DNA from 2 places in the Pararhizobium sp. DWP1-1-3 genome. Region 1 is predicted to be linked to the other one. Evidence: predicted binding sites of a transcription regulator. Region 1 holds the regulator's gene; the other holds the start of a gene.
What was found. Region 1 encodes LexA, which represses DNA repair genes until DNA is damaged. Its sites were predicted from a motif close to TGTTCNNNNTGTGTTCNG; they were not measured.
Positions count from the first base shown of each region.

Region 1 (15,526 bases):
ACAGACGCGCAAACCGGTCAGCCCTGCCGAGATCGCCGGAATGGGCGGCGCGGCGCGCCTCGCCCATCATATGGCCGGTCACCAGCGCCAGGAAGAAAGCGAAGATCGTTTCGCTGTCTTTTCCAGCCAGCACGTCGGCGAGCTTGTGCATGTCCTTGCGGATCGCGGGATCCTGCCCGGCAAGAATGGCCTCGAACGTCGTCATGATGTCGAGGCCGCCGTAATTGATCAGCTTCAGCGCTTCCGACACGCTGCCGCTGGCCGATCTCAGCACCTTTTCCGCATCCGCCCCTGAAAGGTCGAAGCCGAGATTGTTCATGGCGTTGCGCATCGCCTCCGGCGCAAGCGGCTTCAATTGCAGCGGCAGGCAGCGCGACCGGATGGTCGGCAACAGCTTGCCAGGCGCATGGGTCAAGACCAGGAACAGCGAGCGCTTCGGCGGCTCTTCGAGGATTTTCAGGATCGCGTTGGCGGCGTTGCGGTTGAGATCGTCGGCCGGATCGACGATGACGATCCGCCAGTTGCCGGTACCGGATGTCTGAGAAAAGAATTTTCCGGCCCGGCGCACTTCATCGACGGTGATGGCGCTCTTGACCTTGCCGGTCTTTTCATCGACCGGGCGCGTCAGGTGCAAAAGGTTGTGGGAGGCACCCGACGCGATTTGCCGGCTGACGATCGAATTTGGATCGGGATCGCCAAGTTCCGCTGGCGCCTGCGCCGGATCGGGATGCGTCAGCACATGATTGGCAAAGCGGAAGGCAAGCGTCGCCTTGCCGATGCCTTCCGGCCCTTCGATCAGGATGGCGTGATGTCCCTTCCCCGACCTATAGCTTTGCGCCAGAAAATGCTCGGCCTGCCGATGGCCGAAAAGACGCATGTTTTCGGCCGGAGAAATGGCGCCGTCGAGAACGTCGAACCTGTCGGTGCTCATTGTGCCGCTTCCGTATCCGGTCCGCTGCCCGAACCGGCCAGCATGGGTTCGACGATCAAAAGCACGGCTGCGGCGATGTCGCTGGCCGAGGCGGACGCATCGACCACATGGCAGCGCCCGGGGTCGGCGTTGCCGATATCAAGAAAGGCTTCGCGGCGCCTTTCATGGGTTTCGAGTTCTTCCTTTTCGAAACGGTCGAGCTCGACTTCCTGGCCCGTCAGAACCCCGGCAGCCCCTGCCCTTCGCCGTACGCGCTCAAGACCGAGTGCTGCCGGGAGGTCGAAAATAATCGTGCAATCCGGCGCGACCCCATTGATCGCGACGCGCTCCAGCGCCTCGATGAAGCTGGGCTCCAGATTGCCGGTAACGCCCTGGTAGACGCGAGAGGAGTCCATGAACCGGTCGCAGATCACGACGGTGCCTTTCAACAGCGCCGGCCGGATGATCTCCTCGACATGATCGCTGCGGGCCGCCGCAAACAGGATTGCTTCCATGCGCACGCCGAATTCCTGGGCGGCGCCGGACAAGAGCACGTGCCGCACGGCTTCCGCACCCAGAGAACCACCCGGCTCGCGCGTCGTCAACACAGTATGGCCGCGCTCCCGCAAGGCGTCGGCAAGCAGGCGAATCTGGGTGGATTTGCCCGCCCCCTCGCCGCCTTCGAATGTAACAAACAAGCCTGTTCCGACTGACACCGCTTATTCCCGTAGATCAATTTTCAATTGAACATCCACGAAAATGGACGTCCCTGTCTGTGTGCCGCGCCCCGGCCACCGATACCGATGGCAGGTGAAGGCGTGACACAGGGTCTGTTTAACTGATTGTGTCCGGCCGCGAAACCGCCGGTCGCGTCATTTCATCAGAGCCAGAAGAACAACAGCTCCTGCAGCGCATCGGCTGCCCGGCTGGACAGCGAACCCTGTCCGACGGCAGCACTGGTTTCGACCGGCACCTCGCGCAACAGCCGCTCGCCGCTCCAGATCTTCAGCGTCCCTGCCTGCTTGCCTGCCTCCACCGGCACGGTCAGCGGCCAGCGATAGATCACCTTGGCCGAAAGCCGCTCCGGATTGTTGACCGGCACCAGCACATCGACGGCATTGGCCGTGACAAGCGGGATATGCGATACGGCGCCGCCGTAGACACTCGCCTCTCCGAGACTGTCACCGGCTTCGAACAGCCTCTTTCTTTCAAACGCAGTCATCGACCAGTCGAGGATCTTGCGCGTCTCCTCGACGCGTTCCTTGTCGGTCGCAAGGCCGCCAAGCGCCAGAAAGACCCGTCGTCCATCCCTCTGCATCGTCGCAACCATGCCAAAGCCGTAGCCCTCGGCAAATCCGGTGGCAAACCCGTCGACGCCGATATTGGCCGCGATCAGTGGCGTGCGATTCCGTTGGAGGATCTTGTTCCATTCGAATTCGGTCTGGGAATAATATTTGAACAGGTCCGGGTGGTTGGACTGAATGTGCTGTGCAAGCAGCGCCATGTCGCGCATGGTCGTCTTGTTGTCTGGATCGGGCAGCCCGGTGGCGTTGTGAAAGACCGAGCCAGTCAGCCCAAGCTCACGGGCACGATCGGTCATGCGCTTGGCAAAGGCCTCTTCGCTGCCCGTCATACCCTCGGCCAGAATGATGCAGGCATCGTTAGCAAGTTGGACGGTGACGCCCTGGATGAGATCGACGACACGAACACGTGATTTCAGCGCCGCAAACATCGTCGATGTTCCCGACGGTGCGCCGCCGGTTCGCCAGGCATGTTCGGAGACGGGGAATTCGGTGTCGAGCGTCAGTTCATTCTTGCGGATTGCGTCGAAGACGACGTCCATGGTCATCAGCTTGGCAAGCGATGCCGGTGGAACGGCGGCATTTTCGTCCTTGGCGAACAGAACCGTGCCTGTCTCGGCATCGATCAGATAAACCTGCTTCGCCTTGGTTTCGAAAGCCTGCGCCTGCGCCTCCAACGGCGCGCAGACAATCAAGACAAGAGAAAAGAGAACCGAGACCAGTCGTATATGCATTCCAAACTCCGGTGCCTTCTCCGGCAATAGCAGCCGGCCCACCGGTGATCAATCGCGAAGGATCGCGATTACCGCGCCACGCTCTTGCGCTTCGCGTATTCGACGATCGAATCGGGCGTCAAAGGGTTCTGGTCGACGAGCACTGCATCGAAAGCCGTCTTGGAATCGCTGACCCGGGCTTCGACATAGGCAGCCGCATAGGCCATGTTGCCATTGGGCATTGGGATATATTCCGGCCGCTCGCGCGGGATCGGGCCGATCTCCGGCAGCATGACGAAAGCATCGAGCCCGGCCGATGACGCACGCGGCGTTTCAGCTTCGGCAAGTGCCGTCACCGGCACGCCCATGTCCAGGTTCGATTTGGACGGGATGGTTAGCATGCCGAGATTGCCGGCCTGCTTGCGCAGCGGCTCGTTCGACGCGACCATGACACCGGTGGCGATCTGGCCTTCTGGGAATGCGTTCGGGGTGCGATCGCCCTTCTTGACATAGGATGCCATCAAATAGGGCATGTCGTTGCCCTCAAGCGGTGCCTTGCCGATATACTGCACGCGAACCTGGGCACTGCCCTTGCGCTTCATATCGAGGAAGTCGGCCGTCTTGGACGAAACGTCGATGATGCGGCCATATTCATAAGGGCCACGATCATTGACCCGGACCACGACGGATGTGCCGTTTTCCAGGTTGGTGACGCGGGCATAGCTTGGCAACGGGAATGTCGGATGGGCAGCCGACAGGTGGTACTTGTCGTAGACCTCACCGTTCGCCGTCAGGCGGCCGTGAAAGGCTGAACCGTACCAGGACGACATGCCTGTCTTGTTGTAGCCGAAATCTTCTTTCGGCTGATACCACTTGCCTTTGACCTGATAGGCCTTGCCGACCTGGTAGCGCCCGCCCCCTTTGGGAACGGCCTTACCCTCGTCAACAACGCGCGGGCTGGCCTTCACGCCATAGATCGACTCGGCAAAATACTCCTTGCTGCGCGGCTTGCCGTTCTTGACGGTGCTTGTCGAGCCGCATGCGGTCAGCCCGACGCAAAGCATCGGAATGGCGGCAACGCGCAATCCCTTGAAGAAAAAAGCCGCAGTCAGATTGGAAGTCATGTGCCCCACATCGCCATTCGTAAAAGCCGTACACAGCACCTTCCCGCATTTGCCTCCGCGAAAGTACCGGCGTCACGAAACGTAACAGTCGATTAATCATGACAACAACGTGGCGAAAATGCGAATGGTTAACCGTGCCGGAATGAAACAATTGGGAATATGGTTTACGAATAGTTAACGCGACGCCGGTCGAATACTGCCGATACTGGCTGAAAAACGCTTGAAAGTGCGGCCAACGGTGGGGCGAACGCAGACGAATACAGTCTCCTAGCAGACATAATCGACAATGTCGTAGCGAATACCGATAATGGTGCCATCCATGTCACGAATAAATGTGGAAAAATACTGAGGCTCAGGCGGTGTGCAGACTGAACCATGCATCTGTTGGCTATCCGTCACCGCGACGGCGGCCACGCCCGGCATGTGATCGTCATGCGCCTCAAGCGCGGCACGTGCCGGTGAAGCAACCGCAGCAACGAGCCCGAAGACCAACATGCTCACCGCCTGAGTTTTCCGCAACATCGCTGTCTCCCACAACCAAAATATGATGTGAGAACCGGCCATCCGGGGTTTTGTTCCGGCATCGCAACGCCGCGCCGCTGCAGAGCCATCGGTTGCGTCAAACCACTGCCCGTTGCAGCTGGATGCCAGTCTGCTGCGGCACCCGGTTGACGTTCACAATCGGCAGGCTATAAAGCGAACCGTGACAGGTTGATGTCCGGATATTTGCACGGGGAAACCACCGCCCGCCAAAACGGTCTCACACAAATGCCCGTCATCAGGAAGAGTGTCCGAGTGGTTTAAGGAACCGGTCTTGAAAACCGGCGTGCGGGAGACCGTACCGTGGGTTCGAATCCCACCTCTTCCGCCAAAAACATCGCAAATGCGCTCGATTTAAATGGAATCCGCCGCGGGAATGCCCGCGTCACCATTGTTGAGCATGCTGTTGGCAACCGGATCTGGGAACTTCTCTTCCGGCGAATGCTGAACGCGTGAAAAAAATCGGCAACATTACAAACCCGTCACCAGTTGAGGTGACGGGTTCTAAATCGCCTCGCAAATACAATCGCTGAAAAGTCCCTCAATACGCAAAGTGGAAAACGCTTTCGCAGTCAATGCCGTTCCGGTTTCGGCCAAGGTAACAGCCTGATTAAGTTAGCTGTATCTAATTTAAAAGTCCATTCACCATTGTTTCGTCAATGTAAGGCGCCGTGATGCCGTACCAAAAGACTGGCTGCCTCAACGATCTCGGTTCAATCCTAATCCAAAGGCTGTACCCCCGACTCCTTATGTCGGAATTGTATCCCCAAACGCCGGGGACTACAAAACAGCGTTGGCCTTGAACGCCATAGGGGCATGGCCGTTGGCTATTTCGTGAAGCCATGCCCCGCCCAAGGCCATGCTGACACGTGAGAGCGCGCTCGACACGAAGTCCGGATTCTGAGGGAACATAGCTGGCAACGCCGTGCGGATTTTTTATGCCTACATAGCGATATGCGCGGTTCTGAGTGGCCTTGCTCTCTGGAGCCTGTTCCTGCTTGTCTCGCCCCCGCAACAGGCCACGCGGGAAGCAACGGGGTTTTCCAACCCGGAGACGGCAAAGAAGCCATACAAAGGAGCGCGAAGATCGTGCGCAATCGGTGGCATATGCCCCTGAGTCCGGATTGGCTGCCGGTCAAGCGCAGCATTGGTCGATCAAACTCAGAGCCGGCTTTTCTGTCGCAGATTCCGTTACGAGCCTTCCCAAGTTTTCGCATCCGATGTTAAGCGGCACCCTGCCCGTGCTCCAAAACCGCTGGCAGCACTGTGGAACGGACAGGCTGCAACACGGAGTGGATGGCCTGTTGCAGATGATCCCCGTCGATCGGTTTGTTGAGCAGATGATGGCCGCTGTCTGAAATCGTCTTCAAGACCAAAGGCGATGTGTCACCTGTCAGAATGATCGCGGGAACGGGCCGCTGCAGATAGGTTAGCAGCTCCTCGATCGCATCCAGACCGGTCGCAGCGTTTTCCAGCCTGTAGTCCGCGATGATCAGATCGATACGGGCGCCGGTTGCCGCGGTTGTCAGCAACTGGATCACATCGCCTGCCGATCTTCCGGGATAGATCGTACAGCCCAGTACCGTCAGGAGCCGCCCTATCGCATCGAGCACATCACGATCGTCATCGATTACGATGATCCCGATTGCGCCGCTGGTGGGCAATGCGGGCGTTGGGACTGACGGTGTTGGTGGAGCTGCGATGGATGGCACCGTGATCGAGAACAGCGAGCCGCGTCCTTCCACGGACACAAGCCTCAGGGGATGGCCGAGCAGATCTGCCGTGCGGCGCACGATGGCAAGTCCGAGCCCCAGGCCTTTTTCCCGATCCCGGGCAGGATTGTCCAGCTGGTGAAATTCATCGAAAATCGCTTCCTGCTGATCGAATGGTATTCCTATGCCCGTATCGAAAACCTGGACTTCGACATCTGGCCCCCGCCTCCGGCAACCGAGCAAAACCCGTCCCCGGTCGGTGTAGTGAAAGGCATTTGTCAGAAGGTTTCCCAAAACGCGCTTCAGCATCATTGGATCGGTATCGACCCAGCAGCCGGTATCGACGATGGTCCATTCGAGGCGATATTGCTCGGCCTTGCCGAGAAACTCATCGTGCAGATCGTCAAACAGGCGCGTCAGAGCCACCGGCTCCTTAGCGACGGTGACAATGCCGGCGTCCAGACGTGAGACATCGAGCAAGGCATTCAGCAGCCCGCTGAGATTGGCAGTGATCGACTTCACCCGGTGTGCCAGGTTGCGCGCGTCAGCACTTCGAACATCGCCCCGTTCGCCCAAGGCCGCCAGTGTGGAGTTGAAAAGGCTGAGTGCATGGATCGGCTGCCGCAGGTCGTGGCTCGCGGCAGCGAGGAAGCGGGATTTGGCGCGATCGGCAGCCTGCGCTTTGTCTCGTTCCGTTTTCAGCTGGGTGATCAGCGAAAGATTTTCAAAGCGCAACTCTACGGTCTCGACCATCGACCTGTACGATACGCGGCTATAGTAGAGATTGACGCCGGCAAGGCAGACCACGAACAGCAGATAGACAGTGTCACTATCGCCTCCGCCCATCATGGCACGGGCCGCCAAGGGCAAAAGCATGGCGGCAAGCGAACCGATATAGGCGATCGGAAAAGCCGAGAGCGAGGGGATGGCGCCGCAGACCAGCCCCGTCAGAACGATGGTCGTGAACGCTTGCAGTTGCGGTTGCGTTGACAGAAATCCGAACCATCCCAGCAGACCCCAGAGTGAACTCGAAACCCATGAGAGGATGGCAAAACCCCAAGCCCATGACCTCGAGTTTGCGACGGGCTGATCGGCCCCGCGCCTTGCGCGTTTGAAATATCGCTGCGAGACCAGCACGCGCGCAATGGTCAGGCCATAAATTGCCGCCATCCACCATAAAAGGACGCTGTCCGCGACGAAGTTCCACAACATGTATGCAACGGGAAGAGGAATGACGAAATTGGAAAACAGCACCGCGTAGGATTGGCGGTACAGGAGATCGACAAGATGGGGTTGCAATCGTTGCTCGGGGAGCATCGTAATCCTATTCTGATTCCCGGTCCCGTCAGACGGCGGCATTCCGGAACTCACTGTAAAAACGGGTAGGCGATATGCGTGGGCTGTCCAGGGTTGTTCTTGCCGATGATCATGCGATTGTGCGTGAAGGCCTTAAAATGCTTCTGTCGACGATCGAAGGGATCGCGGTCGTCGGCGAAGCGGCAGACGGAGACACCGTCGAGCGATTGCTCAAGGAAATCAAGACAGATCTTCTGATCCTCGACCTTGGGATGCCCGGCGTGGGCGGTTTCCAGTTTATCAGGACCATCCGAACCCGATGGCCCGGGCTGAAGATATTGATCATGACAGCCAATCTCGAACCTCGCTCCGTTCGCGCCGCCTTGGATGCGGGTGCTGACGGATACCTGACGAAAAGCGGGGATGCGAGCGAGTTGATGGCCGCGATCGAGGCCATGCGGCACGATGAACCCTATGTCGCCGAAGAGGTTCGTTTTGCTGTAGACCAAAAGAACAGGCCGGCCGTACCGGCCGGGCAAGGGACCGCTATCGCATTTCCCGCCGAACTGACCCGGCGTGAACAGCAGATGCTGGCGCTCATCCCGCATGGCGTAACCACACGCGACATCGCCGAACGTCTCGGCATCAGCCCACTCACAGCCCGCAAACATCGTGAAAACCTGATGCGAAAACTGGACCTGCACAGCGGCGCAGAACTGACGGCGTATGCTATTCGCCTAGGGTTGTCGGCAGGTTAGAAGGTCGCAGCCATGCCGTCCAGGTCCAGGTCCGGTGCCAGTTCGATCAGGCGCCCTTATGCGCCAGGGCGATGCCCAAGCCGATTAAAATCGATCCGCACGCTTTTGGAACGAGCCAGCTTGAACCACCTGTGCCGACCCGTCCAAGGGCAAAGGATGCAATGCCGACGGCGACCAGGTCAGCGATGGACAAGGCCAGATTGACGATCAGACCAAGGATGAGAAACTGCATCCACACAGGTGTGCCGGGTGCCGGGTCGATGAATTGCGGCAGGAAGGTCAGAAAAAACAGCGCGGTCTTGGGATTGAGGACCTCGACGACGATGCTGTCACGCAGAACGCCGGGCGCTGCGTTGGCAATTTTTTCGCCGTCCCTCCGGCCGCCAAGAAACATGGTGACACCCAACCACACGAGATAGGCAGCGCCGGCGAATTTGATGACATTGTAAACGGCGGGCGCCTGGTCGAGGATCGCCGCCAAACCCAATGCTGTCGCGACAATATGAACGTAGCAGCCCAGATGAATACCGAAGGCCGCCATCAATCCGGCCCGCGGCCCGTGCGCCAGTGTCTGTGCCGTCATGTAGAGAATGGCAGGGCCTGGCATGCAAGCGAAAATCAGAGTCGCAAAGGCGAACGGCATCAACTGTTCCAGTGGCAACATAGCGGCTCCTCCAACCGGTAGCGCCGCCATTAAGCGGCGTTGATGAAGCCATCCCGGTCAAGCCGCGATTCTGTCATCGACGCCGGGAGAAATGCACGCAGGAGGGGTGCAAGAGACATACGGCAGGTGCCGTATTTCGGCATGAACAGGCAGTCGAACTGCCACCAGCGTTAACGGCGGGTTACCGCCATTGCTGGTGATCATTGGGGGCCGCAGCATCAAAATGCGTCATGCGCATCTCACGGCCGATGCATGCCGTGCGGATGGATGATGAGCAGTGATCGTTCGGTGCATATTATGGCGAGATTGTTTCCCCGGCTGCCAAATTATGTTATCGTCACTCCTACGCATTGAGTACGCATTCAGCAGTGGAGCGCCCGTGACCAGCGTGTTGCAGCGTCTGTTCCCCACTTGAACGTATGTGCTGCAAGCCGGCGAAGGAGAATGCAATGCATTACAGCGTGCAGTTTTTCACTTGGACCCCGAAGCAGGGCGTCCATCAGGTCGGATCCACCATCGAGATCGATGCGGTCAACCCGAAGCTTGCGGCCGTGTCACTGCTCGGACTTCGGCTGGACGAAACAGGTGCAGCCAAAAAACTGGCGGTACGCGTCTGGACGAAACCGGATGACAGCAAGGCCGATTGCGCCTGCTTCTATTATCATTGATCAGCCCCGGTCCGTGATATCCCGACCGCAACGGTGGACGCGGAACGCCCATCCATTGTTGCCGACTGCTTGTCTCTTCCTGATTAAGAGTGCCGGATTAAAATAACCGTCCAGAGGTTCTGCCTGAAAAAATCGCGTGGATGGATTTGCTCGCGCCGTAATCGACCTTGGTCGAAACGGCAACGCCGTTGCTCGTTTCCGCCGGAGACTGACATCTGTGGGAAATTTGGAGGCCTCGCCCGGAATTGAACCGGGGTGCAAGGATTTGCAGTCCTCTGCGTCACCACTCCGCCACGAGGCCTCACGAGTTCAAATAGTCGAACTGTGGCGGCGGTTTAGAATGATCCTAGACAAATCGCAAGAGGATATTTCTCAAAAACGCTCTTGGCCAGTTCCGAAATGATATTTCCGATCTGTCGTCACAACCCTGAGGCGACGCTTAAGTTGGCATCCGACAAACCGGAACGAGATCACAGCAGCCGATGAAAATTCGCAACGGCCCCTGCCCTGATCGATTGGTGCATTATCGAAGGGAATGGAAGGCGGGTTTCGAAAGTCGCCCCATAGTCAGGCGCCATCTCCGCCGGGTTGAATGATGGAGCGGCCCCGCCGCTGGTTGACTTGGCTGACACCAAGTCCTGCCAAGTACCAAGTTTGAAAGCAGCGCTGAGAAGACGTGATCTCAGATCCAACACATCGCTAACGCCTTGCCGCTCCGAGCTGTAAGCGCTGCGGCCGTTTCCATCGTCATGCGATTTTTTGCGTTGTCGTGCGCACCGCTCGGTTATCACCTGATCCCCAGCCTTCATGCGGGCAGAAGACGTAGTCCGTTCAATGGTAGCGGCGGATCAGTCCGACAAGTTTCCCCTGTATCTTGACCCGGTCAGGCCCGAAGATGCGCGTTTCGTAGGCAGGGTTGGCGGCCTCCAGTGCGATCGAGGCCCCTTTCCGTCGAAAACGCTTCAGCGTCGCTTCCTCGTCATCAACCAGGGCGACGACGATTTCGCCTGGGCTGGCGCTGTTCGTGTTGCGGATGATGACCGTGTCGCCATCCAGAATACCTGCCTCGATCATCGAATCGCCGCGTACTTCAAGTGCATAATGCTCGCCGGCGCCGACCATCTCGAGGGGCACGGAAATATCATGGGTGTTGTTCTGGATCGCCGAGATCGGCACACCGGCGGCAATCCTGCCCATCACCGGTATCGAGACCGTATCGCTGTTTGCGGCGGCTTTGGCGGGAGCAGCAGGGGCTGGTTGCACGCCAAGACTGCCTTGAATGATGCTCGGTGAAAAGCCCCGCTTGGGCTGGAGGCTCATCGAATAGGCCTCCGGCAACTTGATCACCTCCAGTGCACGCGCACGGTTGGGAAGGCGGCGGATAAACCCCCTCTCCTCAAGCGCTGTGATTAGCCGGTGAATGCCGGATTTTGAGGCCAAATCCAGCGCATCCTTCATTTCATCGAACGATGGAGGCACACCCGACTCTTTCATTCTTTCGTGAATGAACAGAAGCAGTTCCTGTTGCTTGCGGGTCAGCATGAACGATCACTCCAGAATCGAGAAACAAATCAAGAACGAACATTATCTGTTCCATATGTGTTCCGCAAGTACTTAAAATTCATCGAATGTTTTCAAGGGGCACATGGCGACACAAACGATCGAATCGGGTCCGTCATCCGACTGTTTTGACCGGAGGATTCCCGCTTGCCCAGAAGTAGGCCCAATTGCGAAGCCTTTGCACAACCTGGAGCCGTTCGTTTGTAAGGACCGGTGAGTCTAAAAAATCCTGTTGCGATGTAATGGCACGGCATGTCGATGAGCGTGGCAATGTCGTTTTCGCCGGAAAAGACAAACCGAACCGCACAGCTAAATTCCAAAAGGCATGTCGGGATTTCTTGGGCGGCCGGTGTTGCTGGCTTTGACTGAATCGACTGGTGCGGGAATGTTTAGCGAGAGCACAGAGGATGATGCCGCGACCCCAAGTCCAGGAGAATGCGCCGGCAGCCGGTGTGACGACGCGGCCCAATCAAGGAACGATCGACACCCCCTCGCATGATGTCCTGAAACAGCAGCTGTTACGGTGTTCTAATTGGACGCTTGCCATTTTCGCGCCCACCACACCGATAGCCTGCGCCGCCGGCGCCTGACGAAGGCGAGATCATGAGATAGGACTAGGAACCCCAGCGGCACCATCCAGAATCCGAGGACCGGCAGAAACCCGAGGATGCCGCCAAAAATCAACGTGCCGCCGATGGTGATGCGCAATAGACGCGATTGCGGCAGCCGCATCCGCCATGAACCAATAACCAGTTCATGCGTTCGCGCGTCGATGCCGAATTTTTTCGTTTTTTGCGGTTCTGCCATATATTCCACCTATCAAGCGTAAAGCGCGTGCCCGTTATGCTACAGTCCCGCAATGCCAAGGGTTTGGCTCGCAGGCAGCCGGAATGCGCTGCCTCCCACAGATGGGAAGTTCTCCACAGTCTGACAAGATTGTGCGTTTTTTTTTGAAAAACCGCTTGGCAAATCGGAAAAGCATTTGTATTAGCAGCCTCACTTCTGCAGGACATACCGCCGCAGATGATCCCTGGTAGCTCAGCGGTAGAGCATTCGACTGTTAATCGACAGGTCGCCGGTTCGAATCCGGCCCGGGGAGCCAGTTTTCAAAGGCCTTGCTGAAAAAGCAAGGCCTTTTTGATTTGAGGCGAATGGGTCGGCCGGTAACCGGCGTGGCATGGTAGTTTGCGGTATCATCGGTCATCGCCACCAGCGGGGCACCTAGCCCTTCGATCATCAACAGCAATGCAAAGTTCGTGGCGCTGTGTCGAATCTCAGCTTCACGAATGCACCGGTTTGGCAGAGTCCCCGCGCCCTTCGACCTTTGTCAGCAAAAAGAAACCGCGCAAAAACCCGGCTTTCTGTTCAGTGACGGTGAAATTGCGGTTGCCAATATCTATGTGGTGCGGGGGCGCAATTCGCCTTCGCTAAACAGGCTGTGGGGATGATACGTGACTGACTTTCGATCCGGTACGGCCCGGTTGCCAGGATTTTCTCTGGGAAGCCAGTGGACACCGTGTCGTTTGCCATGGTGATGCCTGCATGCCGAACTTCATGATCGATCCGGAAACGCTTCGCTGCACCGGAATGATCGATCTCGGACGGTTGGGCGCGGCGGATCGCTACGTCGACTTTGCATTGCTTGTCGGCAACACCCGCGAGACATGGCGCACCGCTGAAGAAGTGCGGACTGCGCAAACTCGTCTGTTCGACATACACGCGATCGCGACTGCCGACCGGGCAAGGCTCGATTTCTATCTGCGTCTCGACCCGCTGACCTGGGGATAATGATCATTCGGCACTGAATCCCGGCACAACATGTGCACGAGACTTTCTACTGACGGTAGTGTAGAGGAATTCAATCCAGTAGACCCACGACAGGAGCAGACAATGCCGTCGATCGAGTTGCTTATCGCCTTCATCGCCACCACGGCGGTCTTTGCCTATATTCCCGGTCCGGCCATGCTCTATGCGGCGGCCCAGACGATTGCGCGTGGCCGCTGGTCCGGGCTGATGGCCACGCTTGGTATTCACCTCGGTGGCTACTTCCATGTCATTGCCGCAGCCGCAGGTCTGTCGATCCTGTTTCATGCCGTGCCGACGCTGTACATGATCGTCAAATTTGCCGGTGCGGCCTATCTGATCTGGCTTGGCATTTCTCTTTTCCGTTCCAAGATTGAGGGCGACACCACCCTGCCCGGCACCGCGCCGAAATCGGGGCGCCGCGCATTCTTCGAGAGCGTTACCGTAGAGGTCCTCAATCCCAAGACGGCGATTTTCTTCGTGGCCTTCCTGCCGCAATTCGTCGATGCGTCGGCCGCCTTCCCGGTCTGGCTGCAGCTGGCGATCCTTGGAACGATCGTCAACCTGATGTTTTCGTCGGCGGATATCGTCTGCGTGTTTCTGGCCGGTGCGGTGATGACCAAGCTGCGCCGTTCGAGCTCCGCGCAACGCCTGATGCAGCGCGCCGGTGGTACCATGCTGGTCGGTCTCGGGGCGCATCTGGCTTTCCAGAAAAGCTGAATCCTTCCGGCCTCCGATGGCTGCGGCTGCCGCTTCATATAAAGAAGCGGCAGTTCCAATTTCGCTGGCGGTATTCGCCCGCAAAACGATGAAATAAAAAGCTTTCTCCGCGAAACCTTTGATCCGTTGCACCCGTATCTGCGTAGACTACGACGTTGGATACGTTGCGCGGATAAAAATGAACAACAATGACCTTTCCCACGAAAACCCTATCATCGTCTGGTTTCGCAAGGACCTGCGGCTGGACGACAATCATGCGCTTCATGCCGCAGCCCAAACCGGCCGCAGTATCATTCCCGTCTACATCCGCGAGCCTTCTCGGCACGGCACCGGGCCACTGGGCGCCGCACAGTCCTGGTGGCTGCATCATTCGCTGAAAGGCTTGGAGAAGGCGCTTAGTGACCTCGGAAGCCGGCTTGCCCTTCGCAGCGGCGAGCCGGGTAGCGTGTTGGCAAAGCTGATTACTGAGACCGGCGCGTCAACCGTCCATTGGAATCGCCGCTATGACCCAAACGGCATCGCTGTCGATGGACCACTGAAAGACACGTTGGCCTCCACGGGAGTAACCGTAAAGAGTTTTGCCGGACAGCTTCTCCACGAGCCCACCCGGTTGAAGACGGGCTCCGGTACGCCCTACCGCGTCTATACGCCGTTCTGGCGCGCGCTCGAGGCATCCGGCGAGCCTGATCAGCCGCTCGAACGGCCAGATGTGCTGGTTGCTTCAGTCAAATGGCCTGACAGCGAGGATCTGGCCTCATGGGCGCTTTTGCCGACGGCTCCGGATTGGGCACAGACGTTTTCCGAAATCTGGACACCGGGCGAAACCGCTGCACTCGAACGGCTGGAGGCATTCGTCGAGGACGATCTTTCCGGATACAAGACCAGGCGCGATCTGCCGGGAACCGATGGCACGTCAAGGCTTTCGCCGCATCTGGCCATGGGGGAAATCTCCCCTGCCCGCATCTGGCACGCCACCCGCAATCTGCGGGATATTCCCGCCGATGACTTGGTCACCTTTCGCAAGGAACTGGTCTGGCGCGATTTTTCCTACCACCTGCTCTTCCACAATCCGGATTTGCCGAAAGAAAATCTCAACCGGAAATATGACGCCTTCGCCTGGAGCGGAACCGACGACGATTTCAAGCGCTGGACGAAGGGCCAAACCGGCTATCCGATCGTCGATGCCGGCATGCGCCAGCTTTGGCGGCACGGTACGATGCACAACCGCGTCCGCATGATCGCGGCATCCTTCCTGATCAAGGACCTGCTGATCGACTGGCGCCGGGGCGAGGCCTGGTTCCGGGATACGCTGGTGGATGCCGATCCCGCCTCCAACGCGGCAAGCTGGCAGTGGGTGGCCGGCAGCGGCGCCGATGCGTCGCCTTTCTTCCGGATCTTCAATCCTGTCTTGCAGGGGGAAAAGTTCGATCCCGACGGCATCTACGTCAAAACCTTCGTGCCGGAACTCGCGGACCTGCCCGCAAAATTCGTGCACCGGCCCTTCGAGGCGTCTCGAAGCGTCCTCGATGCCGCCGGTCTAAGACTGGGGGATACATACCCGGAACCGATCGTCGACCATACGAAGGCACGCGACCGCGCACTCGCCGCCTATAACAAGATCAAGGACGCAGCATGAACGCCCTCTTTTCGCAAGGCCAACATCATATTTCTGGCCGCCGCCTGTCGATCGCGGTTATAGGCTCCGGCGTTTCGGGCAGCTCTGCCGCATGGGCGCTCAATCCCGTCCACGATGTCAT
Region 1 is NZ_JAFCTR010000001.1:897,510-913,035, reverse strand. It holds gene ACP7BS_RS04500 (DNA polymerase III subunit delta') at 1-931, opposite strand, end outside; gene tmk (dTMP kinase) at 928-1,626, opposite strand; gene ACP7BS_RS04490 (D-alanyl-D-alanine carboxypeptidase family protein) at 1,791-2,945, opposite strand; gene ACP7BS_RS04485 (septal ring lytic transglycosylase RlpA family protein) at 3,014-4,048, opposite strand; gene ACP7BS_RS04480 (hypothetical protein) at 4,316-4,570, opposite strand; tRNA gene ACP7BS_RS04475 (tRNA-Ser) at 4,830-4,919, shown strand; gene ACP7BS_RS04470 (hypothetical protein) at 4,892-5,044, shown strand; gene ACP7BS_RS04465 (hybrid sensor histidine kinase/response regulator) at 5,812-7,599, opposite strand; gene ACP7BS_RS04460 (response regulator) at 7,692-8,354, shown strand; gene ACP7BS_RS04455 (LysE family translocator) at 8,401-9,018, opposite strand; gene ACP7BS_RS04450 (hypothetical protein) at 9,468-9,686, shown strand; tRNA gene ACP7BS_RS04445 (tRNA-Cys) at 9,914-9,987, opposite strand; gene lexA (transcriptional repressor LexA) at 10,518-11,228, opposite strand; gene ACP7BS_RS04435 (hypothetical protein) at 11,775-12,053, opposite strand; tRNA gene ACP7BS_RS04430 (tRNA-Asn) at 12,274-12,348, shown strand; partial or broken gene ACP7BS_RS04425 (phosphotransferase) at 12,765-13,034, shown strand; gene ACP7BS_RS04420 (LysE family translocator) at 13,137-13,769, shown strand; gene ACP7BS_RS04415 (cryptochrome/photolyase family protein) at 13,948-15,405, shown strand; gene ACP7BS_RS04410 (NAD(P)/FAD-dependent oxidoreductase) at 15,402-15,526, shown strand, end outside.

Region 2 (15,526 bases), on a different contig from region 1:
GTTGACGGTGACGAGGATATCGGCCGCGACATTGGCGATCGCCTGATCGAGCCTCGCCTTGCCGAGATAGCACCAGGGGCAGACGACATCGGAGACGACATCGATATTGACATGGTTCATGGCGCTTGCTCCTCGCGCTGAAAATCGTTGATCAGCGACATAGGCGTCCCGGTCTGCGCTTTCAATGCGTTACCAAAAGTATACCGCCGCCAATTCCGGGTTACTGCACAGTTTCATCAAACCATACCGGCAGCTGATAGCCATAGAGCGGCACGACACTCGGGCGGCCGATGCGTTTTTCACGCGCAACCCATTGCGAGGCGACGTGATAGAGCGGCACGAGATAGAAATTGGAGACGAGCAGGCGATCATGCGCCCGAACGGCGGCTGTGAAGTCTTCGACGCTGACGGCACGCAGGATGTGATCGACAAGCGTATCGACATCCTTGTCGGCGACACCGGCAAAATTCGAGCTGCCTTGCTGATCGCGCGATTGCGATCCCCAATAGGTAATCTGCTCGATACCCGGTGAAAGGGAGGACGGGAACGATTTCATGATGATGTCGTAGTCGAATGACTGGGTGCGCTGCTGGTACTGCGAATCATCGACTGTGCGGACTGACGCGGCAATCCCAAGCGCCGCCAGCGAGCGCTGATAGGTCAGCGCCAGTTTTTCCTGGCCCTCGTTCTGGGTCATGATCTCGAAGGCGAGCGGTATGCCCTGCGCGCTGAGCATCTTGCCGTCCTTGATGCCGTAACCGGCTTCGCGCAGCAGTGTCACGGCTTCGCGCAGCACATTGCGGTCGCGTCCCGAGGCATCGGTGACGGGCAGGCGGTAACTTCCGTCGAGAACCGACGGATTGATGCGGTTCCTGATGTCGCCGAGTATTCCGAGCTCGCGGCCGTCGGCGGCAACGCCGAGATAGGAAAGACCCGAATTCTGCCAGAAGCTCTGCGTGCGCGTGTAAGCACCGTCAAAGAGGTTCTTGTTTGCCCATTCGAAATCAAAGACCAGCGCCAGCCCCTGACGCAACTTCGGGTTCTCGAACATCGGCCGTCGCGTGTTGAAGACGAAACCGAGCATGCCTGACGGCGTCTTCGGCGTGAACGTCTCCTTGATCACCTTGCCGGAATGGACGGCCGGGAAATTGTAACTGCGCGACCATTTCGTCGGGCTGCCTTCCGGGTAGACATCGATCTCACCCTTTTTGAAGGCTTCGAACAAGGAATTGTCCTGCAGGAAATACTCGACGGAAATCTCGTCGTAATTGTCGAAACCGACCTTTGCCGGCAGATCCTTCGCCCAGTAGTCGGGATTGCGCTTGTAAACGATCCGTTCTCCGGGTCTCACCTCGGCAACACGATAGGGGCCCGAGCCGAGCGGGAATTTGAGCGATGTCTGATCGAACGTCGCCACATCGGTCGCGTGCTTCGGCAGGATCGGCGTCATGGCGAGCAAAAGCGGGAATTCGCGGTCGGCTTTATCGTTGAATGTAAAGCGGACACTGCGGTCGCCGACTTTTTCTACCTTGTCGACCTTTGCCAGCCGCGTGCTGAACGGAACGCGGCCCTTGTCGCGAAACAGTTCGAACGTGAAGATCACATCCTCCGGTGTCACCGGCTGACCATCGGCCCATTTGGCCTTCGGATTGAGGTTGAACTGGATAAATGTGCGGTCGTCGTCCCATTCGACCGTCTCGGCCAGCAGGCCATAGAGCGAAAAGGCTTCGTCGCGCGAACGCTGCATCAGCGAATCATAGACGAGATTGCCGTATTCCGGATCGAGCATGCCACGGGCCGTTGTGCGCATGCTCTTCAAGATGAACGGGTTAAGACTGTCGAAAGTGCCGACCACGCCATAGGAGACCCGGCCGCCCTTCTTGACGTCCGGCTTGACGTAGGGGAAGTATTTGAAATCGGCGGGCAGGGCGGGTTGGCCATGCATGGCGATGCCGTGTACCGGCTCTGCCTGTGCAGTCACACCTGTGCCAAGCGTAGCCAGCACCGAAATCAAACCCAAAAACAATGCGCGCAAAGCCCGCCTCCTGCTGTCGTCGTCTCGTGAATCACGGCAAATTAACACGTTGACCAGCATTTCCAACCAACCGATACTTTAAAAGCAAATGCTGACCCAACAACGGAACGCAAAAAAATGGCGGGGAGGCTGGATATCCGTCGCCGCTCCCTGTAACAGGTGTTCCCGGAGACGAGGGTCATGCAATTGCCTCATTTGCCCAACAGGAGAGCGGGCAGCTGACCATTGATCACGAGCGTCTTTAGACTGCTCAGACACCGGAATTCAGGAGACGGGTATCATTATGATCTTCAAGTCGAACTTTACCAAAAAGGCTGCTTTGTCGGCATTCGCCGGCGCAGTTGCTGTTGCCGCGATGCCGGCCGCGTCGTTTGCACAGCAGGCCTCTGGTGCCGGCCGTCCGCCCCAGGGTTGGTTCAAGGTCTGCACCAAGCAGGAAGACAACGATGTCTGCATCGTGCAGAACCTGTTGACGGCCAGCAACGGTCAGTTGATCACCGCAATCGGCCTGATCAGTGTTCAGGGCAAGGTCAATCGCAAGGTCCTGCAGGTTTCGGTTCCGTCGGCACGCCTCATTCCGCCAGGCATCCAGATGCAGATCGACGGCGGCAAGGGCTCCAAGCTCGATTACGCCATCTGCATGCCGGACAAGTGCGTTGCCGAAGTGCCGCTTAGCGATGCCGTTCTTGCCAGCCTGAAAAAGGGCAGCGAAGTGGTGTTCACATCGGTCAACTTCCAGCGTGCGCCGAACCCGATCAAGATCTCGCTCGGTGGCTTCACCGGCGTCTTCGACGGCGAGCCGATCGAACAGTCCAAGCTCGAAGAGCGCCAGCGCCTGCTGCAGGAAGAAATGCAGAAGAAGGCCGAAGATGCGCGCAAGAAGCTTGAAGAAGCCCAGAAGGCTGCAAAGGCGAACTGATTGCCTGTTTCATCAACAAAAAGCCGCCGCGATCATCTCGCGGCGGCTTTTTGCATTTCAGGCTAAGGCCGTTATTGATGACGGATCTCAGTGTTGAACAACCGCTTTCGGCTTGTACTGCCCGACAGTCTCCGGATCGAAGAAGGCGTTCACCTGCGAATGGCGCACCGGCTTGCCGCTTTCGTCCGAAATGAGGTTCTGTTCGGAGACATAGGCGACATATTCCGTTTCCTCATTCTCGGCGAGCAGATGGTAAAACGGCTGGTCCCTGGTCGGGCGGACTTCAGCGGGAATTGAATTCCACCATTCCTCGGTATTTGCATATTCCGGATCGACGTCGAATATGACGCCGCGGAATGGAAACACGCGATGGCGAACAACCTGTCCAATCTGAAATTTTGCGTCTCTTTGTTTCATCATGATAGGTTCCTTTCGCAGTAGTATGTGGTGGTTTTTCCTCAAACATCAAGTGTGAAGCTCCGGCAGGAGACGGGTGCTCGACAGCGTGGATCGGCAGAGCCAGAGTTGCTGCACGCCGTTGCTTGCCTCTCCGGGAAAATCGTCGTACCTCCCATATGAGGAGTTCTTCGATGGCGGATATGGCATGAGCAATCAATGGGGTAGGGACCAGCAAGTGACGACGCGCGGCCGCAACTCGTCCGGTCTGTTGCTGCCGGCCGTGCTCTGCCTGGCGTTGATCGGGGCCGGCGGCTATTTCTGGTTTGCCCGGCAGGCGATGCAGACGGACATTGCCGCTTTGACGTCCAAGTCTGCTTCGCTGACAGCCGAACTTGCCAAGGTCACGGTGGAAAGGGACAAGGCGTCCAGTGATCTGATCAATGTGAAAAAGAATTCCGGAAACTGGGCCGAGGAGCTTGAAAAGGACTATGCCGAACTGAAGCTTAATGAAATTCCCAAGCTCAACCGGCTTCTTGACAAGCGCGACGCCGATATTTCAGCGCTTGAAAAGCTGCTTTCGAACGAAAAATCTGCGGCGAAAGCAGCCACCGATGATTTGACGGTAACGATTGCCGGGCTCAACGATCAGCTGAGCATGGCCAAAGCCGATTCCGCCGATGCCCGAACGCAGGCGCAAAATCTTGGCGCCGAAAAGCTTACCCTGAGCAAGCAGATAACCAGCTTGAAGGTGGCTCTCGATAAGGCCACGGCCGACGCGGCGGCGGCGCAAAAAGCGCTGGAGCGGAAGGTAACGGAAGCCGGGAAAGAGCCTGCGACCTTCAAATCAGCGCTCGATCTCGCCCGTGACGTGCAGATCAAGACGCTGGAACAAAGCCTCGGCGAAGAACGCCGTAAAGTTGAGATACTGCAGAAGCAGCTTGAGGACCAGGCCCAAGCCGCTGGAATTGCACCGGAAACGCAATCCGATACACCTGTGATCGACAAGCCGGTATCCGAAACCGGCCAGACTGGCCCGGGCGCAGGACTGGTGCCGCGTGACCGGTTGATGGTGGACAATATTATCGGCAAGACGCGCGGCGTCGGTTTTCTGGATGATGAGAAGAAACAGCGGCTGAAGGACCAGCTGGCGTCAGGGGCTTGTGTCACCGATGCGCTTGAAAGCGTCTTTGACAAGGTACCGCTGATCCTGATGCGCAACCTGATGCGCGATTTCAAGAGCGATTGCTGACAACCGGTATCCGCCTGCCTGGCCGATGCCATATGGGGAGAAAACACGATGTTCCGAAAGGCTTTCATGGCCGCGACGATGCTGACGGCGCTTGCGCTCAATCCGGTATCGGCAGCCGAGTTCGAAAAGAACATCATGACCGGGGGGCCGCAAGGCACCTATATCCAGATCGGGCGGGATGTTGCAGCCCTCGGCAAGACGTGTGGCCTGACACTCAACGTCAAGGAATCTGCGGGTTCTCTGGAGAATTTCGTCGGCGTCCGCAACAGCAAGAATACCCAGTTCGGCATCGTTCAGAGCGATGTGCTCGAATATCTGAAAACATTCGAGGCCGATGATCCGGAAGTGCAGCAGGCCGTGCGCGGCGTGCGTATCATGTTTCCGCTCTATAACGAAGAAATCCACGTTCTCGCCCGCTCCGACATCAAGGACATGGGAGATCTTGCCGGCAAGAAGGTTGCCGTCGGCGTCAAGGACAGCGGCACCTTCCTGACTTCGTCGCTGATCCTCGACATCCTTCAGGTAAAGACCGGGGAACGGGTACCACTCAATCCGGATGCAGCCCTGCCAAAACTTCTCGCAGGCGAGATCGATGCCTTCTTCTACGTCGCGGGAGCGCCTGCAGCGCTGTTCAAGAACAATCCGATCGACGGTTCGAAATTCCATCTTGTGCCGATCACCGAAGCACCGCTTCTGGCGACGTACACGCCCTCGCGGATCGAGACCGGCACTTATACGTTCCAGAAGGAGCCCGTGGATCTGATCGCCGTCAAGGCGGTGATGATGACCTATGACTATGACATCAAGCGCAACGCTTACCAGCGGGAAAGCTGCAAGGCCGTTTCGGAGTTTTCAAGCCTCATCCTCAACAATCTCGACAAGCTGCAGGCAAGCGGTCATCCGAAATGGAAGGATGTCGATCTCACAGCGCTGCCTCCCGGATGGCAGGTCGGCGTTTGCGTCAAGGCCGGCATGGCGCTCGACTACAAGCCGGCATGCACGGCGCCAGCGGCCGCAAACGAGCAACCGGACGGCAACGAGGAATATCTCAATCTGCTGAAAGAACGGCTGAAGAAGAAGTAGAGCGACCCCGCCCTGTCCTGCAAACAAAAGGCCGGCTTTCGCGGGAAAGCCGGCCTTTCGTTTGAGGCGGACCCGCCAATGACGGGTCCGAAGGCTGTTAGGCCGAGTAGTACATGTCGAATTCGACCGGATGCGGGGTCATTTCGTAGCGCATGACCTCGACCATCTTCAGTTCGATATAGGAATCGATCTGGTCGTCGTCGAACACGCCGCCGGCGGTTAGGTACTTTCGGTCCCTGTCGAGGCTTTCCAGCGCTTCGCGCAACGAACCGCAGACGGTCGGAATCTTCTTCAGTTCCTTCGGCGGCAGGTCGTACAGGTCCTTGTCCATGGCCTTGCCGGGATGGATCTTGTTCTTGATGCCGTCGAGACCAGCCATCAGCATGGCGCCGAAAGCGAGATAGGGGTTTGCCAGCGGATCAGGGAAGCGGACTTCGACGCGCTTCGATTTCGGACCCGTGCCGAACGGAATGCGGCACGAAGCCGAACGGTTGCGAGCCGAGTAAGCCAGCAGAACCGGTGCCTCATAACCCGGGACGAGGCGCTTGTAGGAATTCGTCGTCGGGTTGGAAAAGGCGTTGATTGATTTTGCGTGCTTGATGATGCCGCCGATGAAGTAAAGGCAGCTTTCCGACAGGCCGGCATATTCGTCGCCTGCGAAGGTCGGCTTCGAGTCCTTCCAGATCGACATATGGACGTGCATGCCCGAACCGTTATCGCCGAAAATCGGCTTCGGCATGAAGGTTGCCGTCTTGCCATAGGCATTGGCGACCTGGTGCACGACGTACTTGTAGATTTGCACCTTGTCGGCATTGCGCACCAGGGTATCGAACCGGACACCGAGCTCGTGCTGGGCGGCGGCCACTTCGTGGTGCTGCTTTTCAACGGTGACGCCCATTTCGGTCAGGACCGTCAGCATTTCGGAACGCATGTCCTGGCAGCTGTCGATCGGCGGAACCGGAAAATAGCCGCCCTTGACGCGTGGACGATGACCGAGGTTGCCGGTCTCGTAATCGGTGTCGTCGTTCGACGGCAGTTCCGACGAATCGAGCTTGAAGCCGGTATTGTAGGGATCCGCCTTGTACTTGACGTCGTCGAACACGAAGAATTCCGGTTCGGGACCAACGAAGACGGTATCGCCGATGCCGGACGCCTTGAGATAGGCCTCGGCCTTCTTGGCGATGCCGCGCGGGTCGCGGTTATAGGCTTCGCCGGAGACCGGATCGAGAATGTCGCAGACGATAACCATGGTGGACTGCGCAAAGAAAGGATCCATGTGCACGGTCGCTGTATCCGGCATCAGCACCATGTCGGACTCGTTGATGGCCTTCCAGCCGCCGATCGACGAGCCGTCGAACATGACGCCATCGGCGAACATGTCTTCATCGACACAGCCGACGTCCATCGTCAGGTGATGCAGCTTGCCCTTCGGGTCGGTAAAGCGCAGGTCAACGAACTTGACGTCGTTATCCTTGATTTGCTTGAGGATATCATTTGCAGTCGTCATTTTTTGAAAGTCCCTCTTTTGAGATGACGAGGTAGGGCCTGACCGAACGGTCAGGCGGATTAGATGGCGTCGATGCCGGTCTCGCCGGTACGGATGCGGATGACCTCCTCGATATTGGAGACGAAGATCTTTCCGTCGCCAATACGTCCGGTCTGGGCGGCATTCCGTATGGCCTCGATCACGGCCTCCGCGTTTTCGTCAGCCAGTACGACTTCAACTTTCACCTTCGGGAGAAAATCAACAACGTATTCCGCCCCACGATACAGTTCCGTGTGGCCCTTCTGGCGTCCAAAGCCCTTGGCTTCGGTGACGGTGATCCCCTGCAGGCCAACTTCCTGAAGGGCTTCCTTCACTTCGTCCAGCTTGAAAGGCTTTATGATCGCTTCGATCTTTTTCATGAGAAAATGTCTCTCCGCTTCTCCCGTTATGGCAGGCTTATGCCCGCTCACCCTCAGTATGCATTTTACATGCCAGATATGGCAAATGCGATGCTGTTTTGGGTGAAACACCCGCAGCTTCGATGATCATATCCCTTTCTCCGGAATAAACAGCGCCATTTGCCTATTTTTTATGAATTTTTCTGCGTTAAAGGGCTTTGTCCTCAACACGTGTCGGGCGGTGCTGCGATAGACGCCATCGGTCAGTGCGAATTCTATGCAAATGCCTAAAAAACATACAAAATAAGGCTACGTTTTACGCTTGTCGGTTCCCCGACTTACGGGCATTTTGAGGCATGCTCCCTAACCCTACCGTATCCATCATCACCCCTGCGGAAATGTCCGCGATCGACAGCGAAGCCGCACATTCGGGGATCGACAGTTTCAGGCTGATGACGTCGGCGGGTCTGGCCGTTTCCGCTGCAGCACTGCGGCTTTATCCGCAGGCGCTTCGGTTTGTCGTTTTGTGCGGGCCTGGCAACAATGGCGGCGATGGTTATATCGCGGCTGCGGCGTTGCAGCGAAGCGGTGCAGAGGTCGCCGTTCACGCTTTGGGGGATACCGTGTCTCTCAAGGGCGATGCAGCCCGTGCCCATGCGCAGTGGGCGTATCGTGTGGAAGCTCTGCAGTCCTACCGGCCAAAAACCGGAGATGTCGTCATCGACGCCGTGTTCGGCGCGGGCCTGTCCCGTGCTGTCCCCGATGGTGCCGCCTTGGTGATGCAGGCTGTCACGCAAGCGCAGATTCCCGTTATCGCCATTGACCTGCCGTCCGGTCTTGACGGCCGCACCGGACAGGTGCTGGGCGAGAGTTTTCGAGCCAGCCATACCGTTACCTTCATGGCGCGAAAGCCGGGGCATCTGCTTTTGCCGGGGCGCTCGCTTTGCGGCAGCCTGGACGTGTTCGACATTGGTATCCCCGAACGTTTGCTTAAAAGCCATACTAGCAGGCTTTGCGAGAACGGTCCGCATCTCTGGGCCGGCCATACGCATGTGCTTGATCCGTCGGCCCACAAATTCACGCGCGGCCATCTTGCCGTCTTCTCGGGCGGGCCGCTGTCAACCGGTGCGGCGCGGCTGTCGGCTGCGGCCGCACTGACGGCTGGCGCCGGACTGGTGACAATTGCGTCGTCCTCTGCGGCGCTCGCGGCCAATGCCGCGCATTTGACAGCCGTGATGCTGAAGGAGATCGACGATGCCGCCGCTCTGTCGCATTGGCTTGCCGACAAGCGCATCAGCGCCTTCGTGCTCGGTCCGGGATTTGGCGATCTGGAGAGGGCGCGGCAATACGCCCTGATGCTCTGCAACCGGGCGCTGGTGCTTGATGCCGACGGGATCACTGCGTTCAAGGAAAATCCAGCGCCGCTTTTCGACGCTTTTTCGCAGGGTGAACCCCATCTGGTCATGACGCCGCACAATGGCGAGTTCGCCCGGTTGTTTCCGGATATCGACGCCGGCCCAACTCTGTCAAAGGTCGATCGCGCTATCATGGCTGCCAAACGCAGCCACGCCGTCATCGTCTACAAGGGCGCCGACACCGTCATCGCCGCGCCCGACGGGCGCGCCGCGATCAACACCAACGCCCCGCCCTGGCTGGCAACCGCGGGGTCGGGCGATACGCTCGCAGGCATTATCGGCGCGCATCTGGCGCAGGGCATGCCGGCATTCGAGGCCGCCGCTTCAGGCGTCTGGCGTCACGGCCGGGCCGGCGTCAAGGCAGGCGAAGGGCTGACGGCAGAGGAACTTGCCGCTGCGATCGAGCCATTGCCTGCGGCCGGTTGATCAGTCCACCCGCTTCTGCAGCGCCCGTGCGCCGTTCGGCGCATTGACCTTGCCTTCGCTGATGAAAAAGGCAAATACGTCGCGTGGCTGCTTTTCCGGCTTGTGGGCGGGATCCGCATGGGCGAGATCGCCGATATCGCCGCCTGCCGCCCAAATTTTCACCCGGTCGGCCCAGAGATCAAGGCGTTTTTCATCGTAACAGGTCGCCACGTCATCGCTGCCGGTCTGAAGGCGCGCATAGACGAAATCACCGGTCACATCCGCGATCATCGGATAGTCGAAATGATCGGCGCAGACGACCGCCACCTTGTGCTTGACAAGCAAGGCGGTGAATTCCGGCGTGCGGAAGGAATCGTGGCGTACCTCAACGACATGACGTAGCGTCAAGCCATCCTGCTTCTCCGGCAGCAGTGCCAGAAACGCGCCAAAATCCTCGACGTCGAATTTTTTCGTCGGCATGAACTGCCACAGGATCGGCCCGAGATGCGGCCCGAGTTCGGTCAGCCCCTGGCCCAGAAATTTGCCGATCGACTCGCCAGCTTCCGCCAGCACCTTCTTATTGGTGGTAAAACGGCTGGCCTTCAGCGAGAAGACAAAATCATCCGGCACTTCCGACGCCCATTTGGCGAACGTCTCCGGCTTTTGCGAGCCGTAATAGGTGCCGTTGACCTCGATGGCTTTCAGCTGGCTGCTGGCATATTCCAGCTGCCGTTTCTTCGTCAGCGTCTCCGGATAGAACGTCCCCTCCCAGGGGTCAAAGGTCCAGCCGCCAATACCGCAACGGATCGTGCCTGATTTGGTCATATGCCCACTCTCCGGTCTTTGCCTTACTCTGCCGCCACCATCTTGCGGATCGGCCGTCGTTCCAGAAGCTCCTTCAGGAACGCGCCCGTATGCGAGCGCTTTTCCTTGACGATATCTTCCGGCGTTCCGGCTGCGATCACCTCGCCACCACCATCGCCACCCTCCGGGCCGAAATCGATCACCCAGTCGGCGGTCTTGATGACTTCGAGATTGTGCTCGATGACGACGACCGAATTGCCCTGGTTGACCAGTTCGTGCAGCACTTCGAGCAGCTTGGCGACGTCATGGAAATGCAGGCCGGTGGTCGGCTCGTCGAGGATGTAGAGCGTGCGGCCGGTCGAGCGTTTCGACAGTTCCTTTGCGAGCTTGACGCGCTGCGCCTCGCCGCCCGACAGGGTGTTGGCCTGCTGGCCGACCTTGATATAACCGAGCCCGACACCCTGCAGCGCCTGCAGCTTGTCGCGCACCGCCGGAACGGCGGCGAAGAACTCGACGCCTTCCTCCACGGTCATGTCGAGCACGTCGGCGATCGACTTGCCCTTGAAATGCACATCGAGCGTTTCGCGGTTGTAGCGCTTGCCGTGGCAGACGTCGCAGGTGACATAGACATCCGGCAGGAAGTGCATCTCGATCTTGATGACGCCGTCACCCTGGCAGGCCTCGCAGCGGCCGCCCTTGACGTTAAAGGAGAAGCGGCCCGGCTGATAGCCGCGCGTCTTTGCTTCCGGCAGTCCGGCAAACCAATCGCGGATCGGCGTGAAGGCGCCGGTATAGGTGGCCGGGTTGGAGCGCGGCGTGCGGCCGATCGGTGACTGATCGATGTCGATGACCTTGTCGATATGTTCGAAACCGTCGATCCGGTCGTGCTCGGCCGGGTTTTCACGCGCACCCATGATCCGCCGGGCCGCCGCCTTGTAGAGCGTCTCGATTAGGAAAGTCGATTTGCCACCGCCCGATACGCCGGTAACGGCGGTGAAAATGCCAAGCGGGATCGACGCCGTGACGTTCTTCAGATTGTTGGCGCGGGCACCGACGACGGTGATTTCCTTTTTCTTCTTCGGCTTGCGCCGTTCGGCCGGAACCGCGACGGCCATTTCGCCCGAAAGATATTTGCCGGTCAGTGAATTCGGGTTGGCGAGAACTTCCGCCGGTGTGCCCTGTGCCACGACCTCGCCGCCGTGAATTCCGGCAGCCGGGCCGATATCGACCACATAGTCAGCAGTCATGATTGCGTCTTCGTCGTGCTCGACGACGATCACGGTGTTGCCGATGTCGCGCAGATGCCGCAGCGTATCGAGGAGACGGGCGTTGTCGCGCTGGTGCAGGCCGATCGATGGTTCGTCGAGAACGTAGAGCACGCCGGTGAGACCCGAACCGATCTGCGAGGCAAGCCGGATGCGCTGGCTTTCGCCGCCCGACAGCGTGCCGGAATTGCGCGACAGGCTGAGATATTCCAGCCCGACATCGTTGAGAAACCGCAGCCGTTCGCGGATTTCCTTCAGAATGCGCACCGCGATCTCGTTCTGCTTGGCGTTCATGTGCTCGGGCAGGACCTCAAACCAATCACGCGCCACGCGGATCGACATCTGCGTGACTTCACCGATATGCAGCTTGTTGATCTTGACCGCCAGCGCCTCCGGCTTCAGGCGAAAACCGTTGCAGGCCGGGCAGGGGGCTGCCGACATGTAACGTTCGATTTCCTCGCGCGCCCAGGCACTGTCGGTCTCCTTCCAGCGCCGCTCCAGATTGGGCACGATGCCTTCGAAATTCTTGGTCGTATTGTAGGAGCGGGCGCCGTCCTCGTAATGGAAGCTGATCTTTTCCTCCGTGCCCTGCAGGATAGCGTGCCTGGCCTCGTCGGAAAGATCGGTCCATTTGCTCGACAGCTTGAAGCCGAAAGCTTTTCCCAGCGCTTCGAGCGTCTGATTGTAGTAAGGTGAGGATGATTTGGCCCAAGGGGCGATGGCGCCGTTCTTCAGCATCCGCTCGGGTTCCGGAACGATCAGGGCCTCGTCGATCTTCTGCTGGCTGCCCAGACCATCGCAGGTCGGGCAGGCACCGAACGGGTTGTTGAACGAGAACAGCCGCGGTTCGATTTCCGAAATGGTAAAGCCGGACACCGGGCAGGCGAATTTTTCCGAAAACAGCACGCGCTCATGCGTCTCGTTCAGCGATTTGTTGGCCGAACCGCCAGCCGAGGTTTCTTCCGGCGGCAGCGGCTTGTCGGCAAATTCGGCAATCGCCAGGCCATCGGCAAGCGTCAGGCAGGTTTCCAGACTGTCGGCGAGGCGCGCCGTCAGGTCCGGACGCACGACGACGCGATCGACGACGACATCGATGTCATGCTTGTATTTCTTGTCGAGTACCGGCGCCTCGGCGATCTCGTAAAACTGCCCGTCGATCTTGACGCGCTGAAAGCCCTTCTTCATCAGCTCGGCAAGCTCTTTCTTATACTCGCCCTTTCTGCCGCGCACGATCGGCGCGAGAATATAAAGACGGGTACCTTCGCCGAAACCGACGACCCGGTCGACCATCTGGCTGACCGTCTGGCTTTCGATCGGCAGGCCGGTTGCCGGCGAATAGGGAACGCCGACGCGGGCAAACAAAAGCCGCATATAATCGTAGATTTCGGTGACCGTGCCGACCGTCGAGCGCGGATTGCGCGACGTGGTCTTCTGCTCGATCGAGATGGCAGGAGACAGGCCGTCGATCTGATCGACATCCGGCTTCTGCATCATCTCGAGAAACTGGCGGGCATAGGCCGACAGGCTTTCGACATAGCGCCGCTGCCCCTCGGCATAGATCGTGTCGAAAGCCAGCGAGGATTTCCCCGAGCCGGAGAGGCCGGTCATGACGATCAGCTTGTTGCGCGGCAGATCGAGGTCGATGCCCTTGAGATTATGCTCGCGCGCGCCGCGGATGGAAATGGTCTCGAGTTTGCTCATCGTGCCCAGCTTTGTATCTGCATTGGAAAGCTCCTATTTAAGGTCGCCAGCGGCCATGTCGAGGCGGAAGGTGAAAAACAGGGGGCTTTCTGAGTCGGTTGACAAGATATTACGAATTTATTAGAACAAAGAAAGAACAAAATTTGAAATCTGTTGTGGATGACACAATGCAAAGGGGCGTATGCTGGGCTGGCAGCCGCTAAGATGCGCGCTCTGAATTTGGTAGCCGGGCTGCAAGGCCGGGCAGGATAGCGGGAAAAGCAAGATGGCAGGCAGTGTCAACAAGGTGATTTTGATCGGTAACCTCGGGGCAGACCCGGAAATCCGGCGCACGCAGGACGGCAAGCCGATCGCCAACCTGAACATTGCCACGTCCGAAAGCTGGCGTGACCGCAATTCCGGCGAGCGCAAGGAAAAGACCGAATGGCATCGTGTGGTGATCTTCAACGAAGGTCTCTGCAAGGTTGCCGAGCAGTATCTGAAGAAGGGTGCGACGGTCTATATCGAGGGCCAGCTGCAGACCCGCAAATGGCAGGACAAGGATGGCCAGGATCGCTATTCGACGGAAGTCGTTCTGCAGGGCTTCAACTCGACGCTGACGATGCTCGGCGGCCGGGGTGACGGGCAGGGCGCCGGCGGTGGCCGCGGTGGCTCTGAATATGGCGGCGGCAACACGGGCGGCGGCTCGGACAATTACGGCGGCGATTACGATCGTCCCTCCTCGGCACCGGCAGCCCGCTCCGGCGGCGGCGGCGCGAGCAGCGGTGGAAACTTTTCGCGCGATATGGACGACGATATCCCGTTCTGATCAAAGCTCTTCATGTCAAAAAAAGCCCGGGAAACCGGGCTTTTTTCGTTGGCGGAACCTGCATCAGCCAAGCTTGGTCACAAGGCCATGGTCGATTTGACGCCGTCGACGACGAACTGAACCGCCAACGCCGCCAGAATGACGCCCAGCAATCGTGTGAGGATGGCACGGCCGGTAACGCCCAGGAACCGGTCGATGCGATCGGCGATGACGAGGGCGGCAAACAGGACGGCAAGGCAGAAGGCGATGACCAGGATCAGTTGAACCCGGTCGATCGTCGCGGAAAAGGAGCCCGAGAGCAGGATCGTGGCCGAGATCGCGCCCGGGCCGGCAATCAGCGGCAGCGCTAAAGGAAACACCGCGATATTGTGGATATGGTCGCGGGTAATGGCAGTCTCGCCGGTCTTTTCCTTGCGCTCGTTGCGCTTCTCGAAAATCATCTCGAAGGCGATCCAGAAGAGCAGCAGTCCGCCGGCAATCCGGAAGGCGCCGATCGAGATGCCCAGCAGGCCGAGGATGCCGTTTCCGAACAGCGCGAAGGCCGAGAGGATGAAGAAGGCGATCAGCGTACCGCGCCGCGCCACCAGAAAGCGTTCGTGCCGGCTCATTCCGACGGTCAGGCTGAGGAAGATCGGCGCAAGGCCGGGCGGATCGATGGTGACCAGGATCGTGGTCAGCGCATTGATCAGAAGGTCGAATTGAGACATCCCATTCCCCTCGCGGCCTTGTTTATGATGACCGTCTGATGAATTGTTAGGCGAGGGGCGCGCCGAATGAAAGGGCTGTCCTTCACTGTTTAGCCGCTTTTGCCTTGCAAATGCCCGCGAGAGCGCCGATGAGCCTAAAAGGCTGTTCAAAACCCAGCCCTGAAATTGGCGCTCGCCAATCCATTCGGCTATAAAAATCTGTCTGATTCTGAACAAAGATCGTGATCGAAATTGACTGAACAAAGCACACCAGGCGGCGGCAAGAATCCACCAGGCATCGAGCCCATTTCCATCATGGAGGAAATGCAGCGCTCGTATCTCGATTACGCCATGAGCGTTATCGTCAGCCGTGCTCTTCCAGATGTCCGCGATGGTCTGAAGCCCGTGCACCGGCGCATCCTGTTCGGGATGAGCGAGCTGGGCATCGACTGGAACAAGAAATACGTCAAATGCGCCCGCGTCACCGGGGACGTGATGGGTAAATTCCATCCGCACGGCAACTCGGCGATCTATGACGCGCTTGCCCGCATGGCCCAGCCCTGGTCGCTGCGCTTGCCGCTGATCGACGGTCAGGGCAATTTCGGCTCGATCGACGGCGACCCGCCGGCGGCCGAACGTTACACCGAGTGCCGCCTGCAGAAGGCAGCCCATGCGCTGCTCGACGACCTCGACAAGGAAACCGTCGATTTTCGCGACAACTATGACGGCACGCTCAGCGAACCGTCCGTCGTTCCGGCGAAATTCCCCAACCTTCTGGTCAACGGCGCTGGCGGCATCGCCGTCGGCATGGCGACCAATATCCCGCCGCACAATCTGATCGAAGTCATCAACGGATGTATCGCCCTGATCGAT
Region 2 is NZ_JAFCTR010000004.1:328,039-343,564, forward strand. It holds gene ACP7BS_RS12610 (DsbA family oxidoreductase) at 1-120, opposite strand, end outside; gene ACP7BS_RS12615 (extracellular solute-binding protein) at 221-2,095, opposite strand; gene ACP7BS_RS12620 (invasion associated locus B family protein) at 2,319-2,954, shown strand; gene hspQ (heat shock protein HspQ) at 3,042-3,371, opposite strand; gene ACP7BS_RS12630 (hypothetical protein) at 3,559-4,602, shown strand; gene ACP7BS_RS12635 (TAXI family TRAP transporter solute-binding subunit) at 4,651-5,685, shown strand; gene glnA (type I glutamate--ammonia ligase) at 5,783-7,192, opposite strand; gene ACP7BS_RS12645 (P-II family nitrogen regulator) at 7,252-7,590, opposite strand; gene ACP7BS_RS12650 (NAD(P)H-hydrate dehydratase) at 7,926-9,410, shown strand; gene ACP7BS_RS12655 (DUF72 domain-containing protein) at 9,411-10,214, opposite strand; gene uvrA (excinuclease ABC subunit UvrA) at 10,238-13,159, opposite strand; gene ACP7BS_RS12665 (single-stranded DNA-binding protein) at 13,425-13,967, shown strand; gene ACP7BS_RS12670 (MarC family protein) at 14,045-14,674, opposite strand; gene gyrA (DNA gyrase subunit A) at 14,906-15,526, shown strand, end outside.
Region 2: a site for LexA is predicted at 13,281-13,298, ahead of uvrA (excinuclease ABC subunit UvrA). Genes of this name have one in related genera too.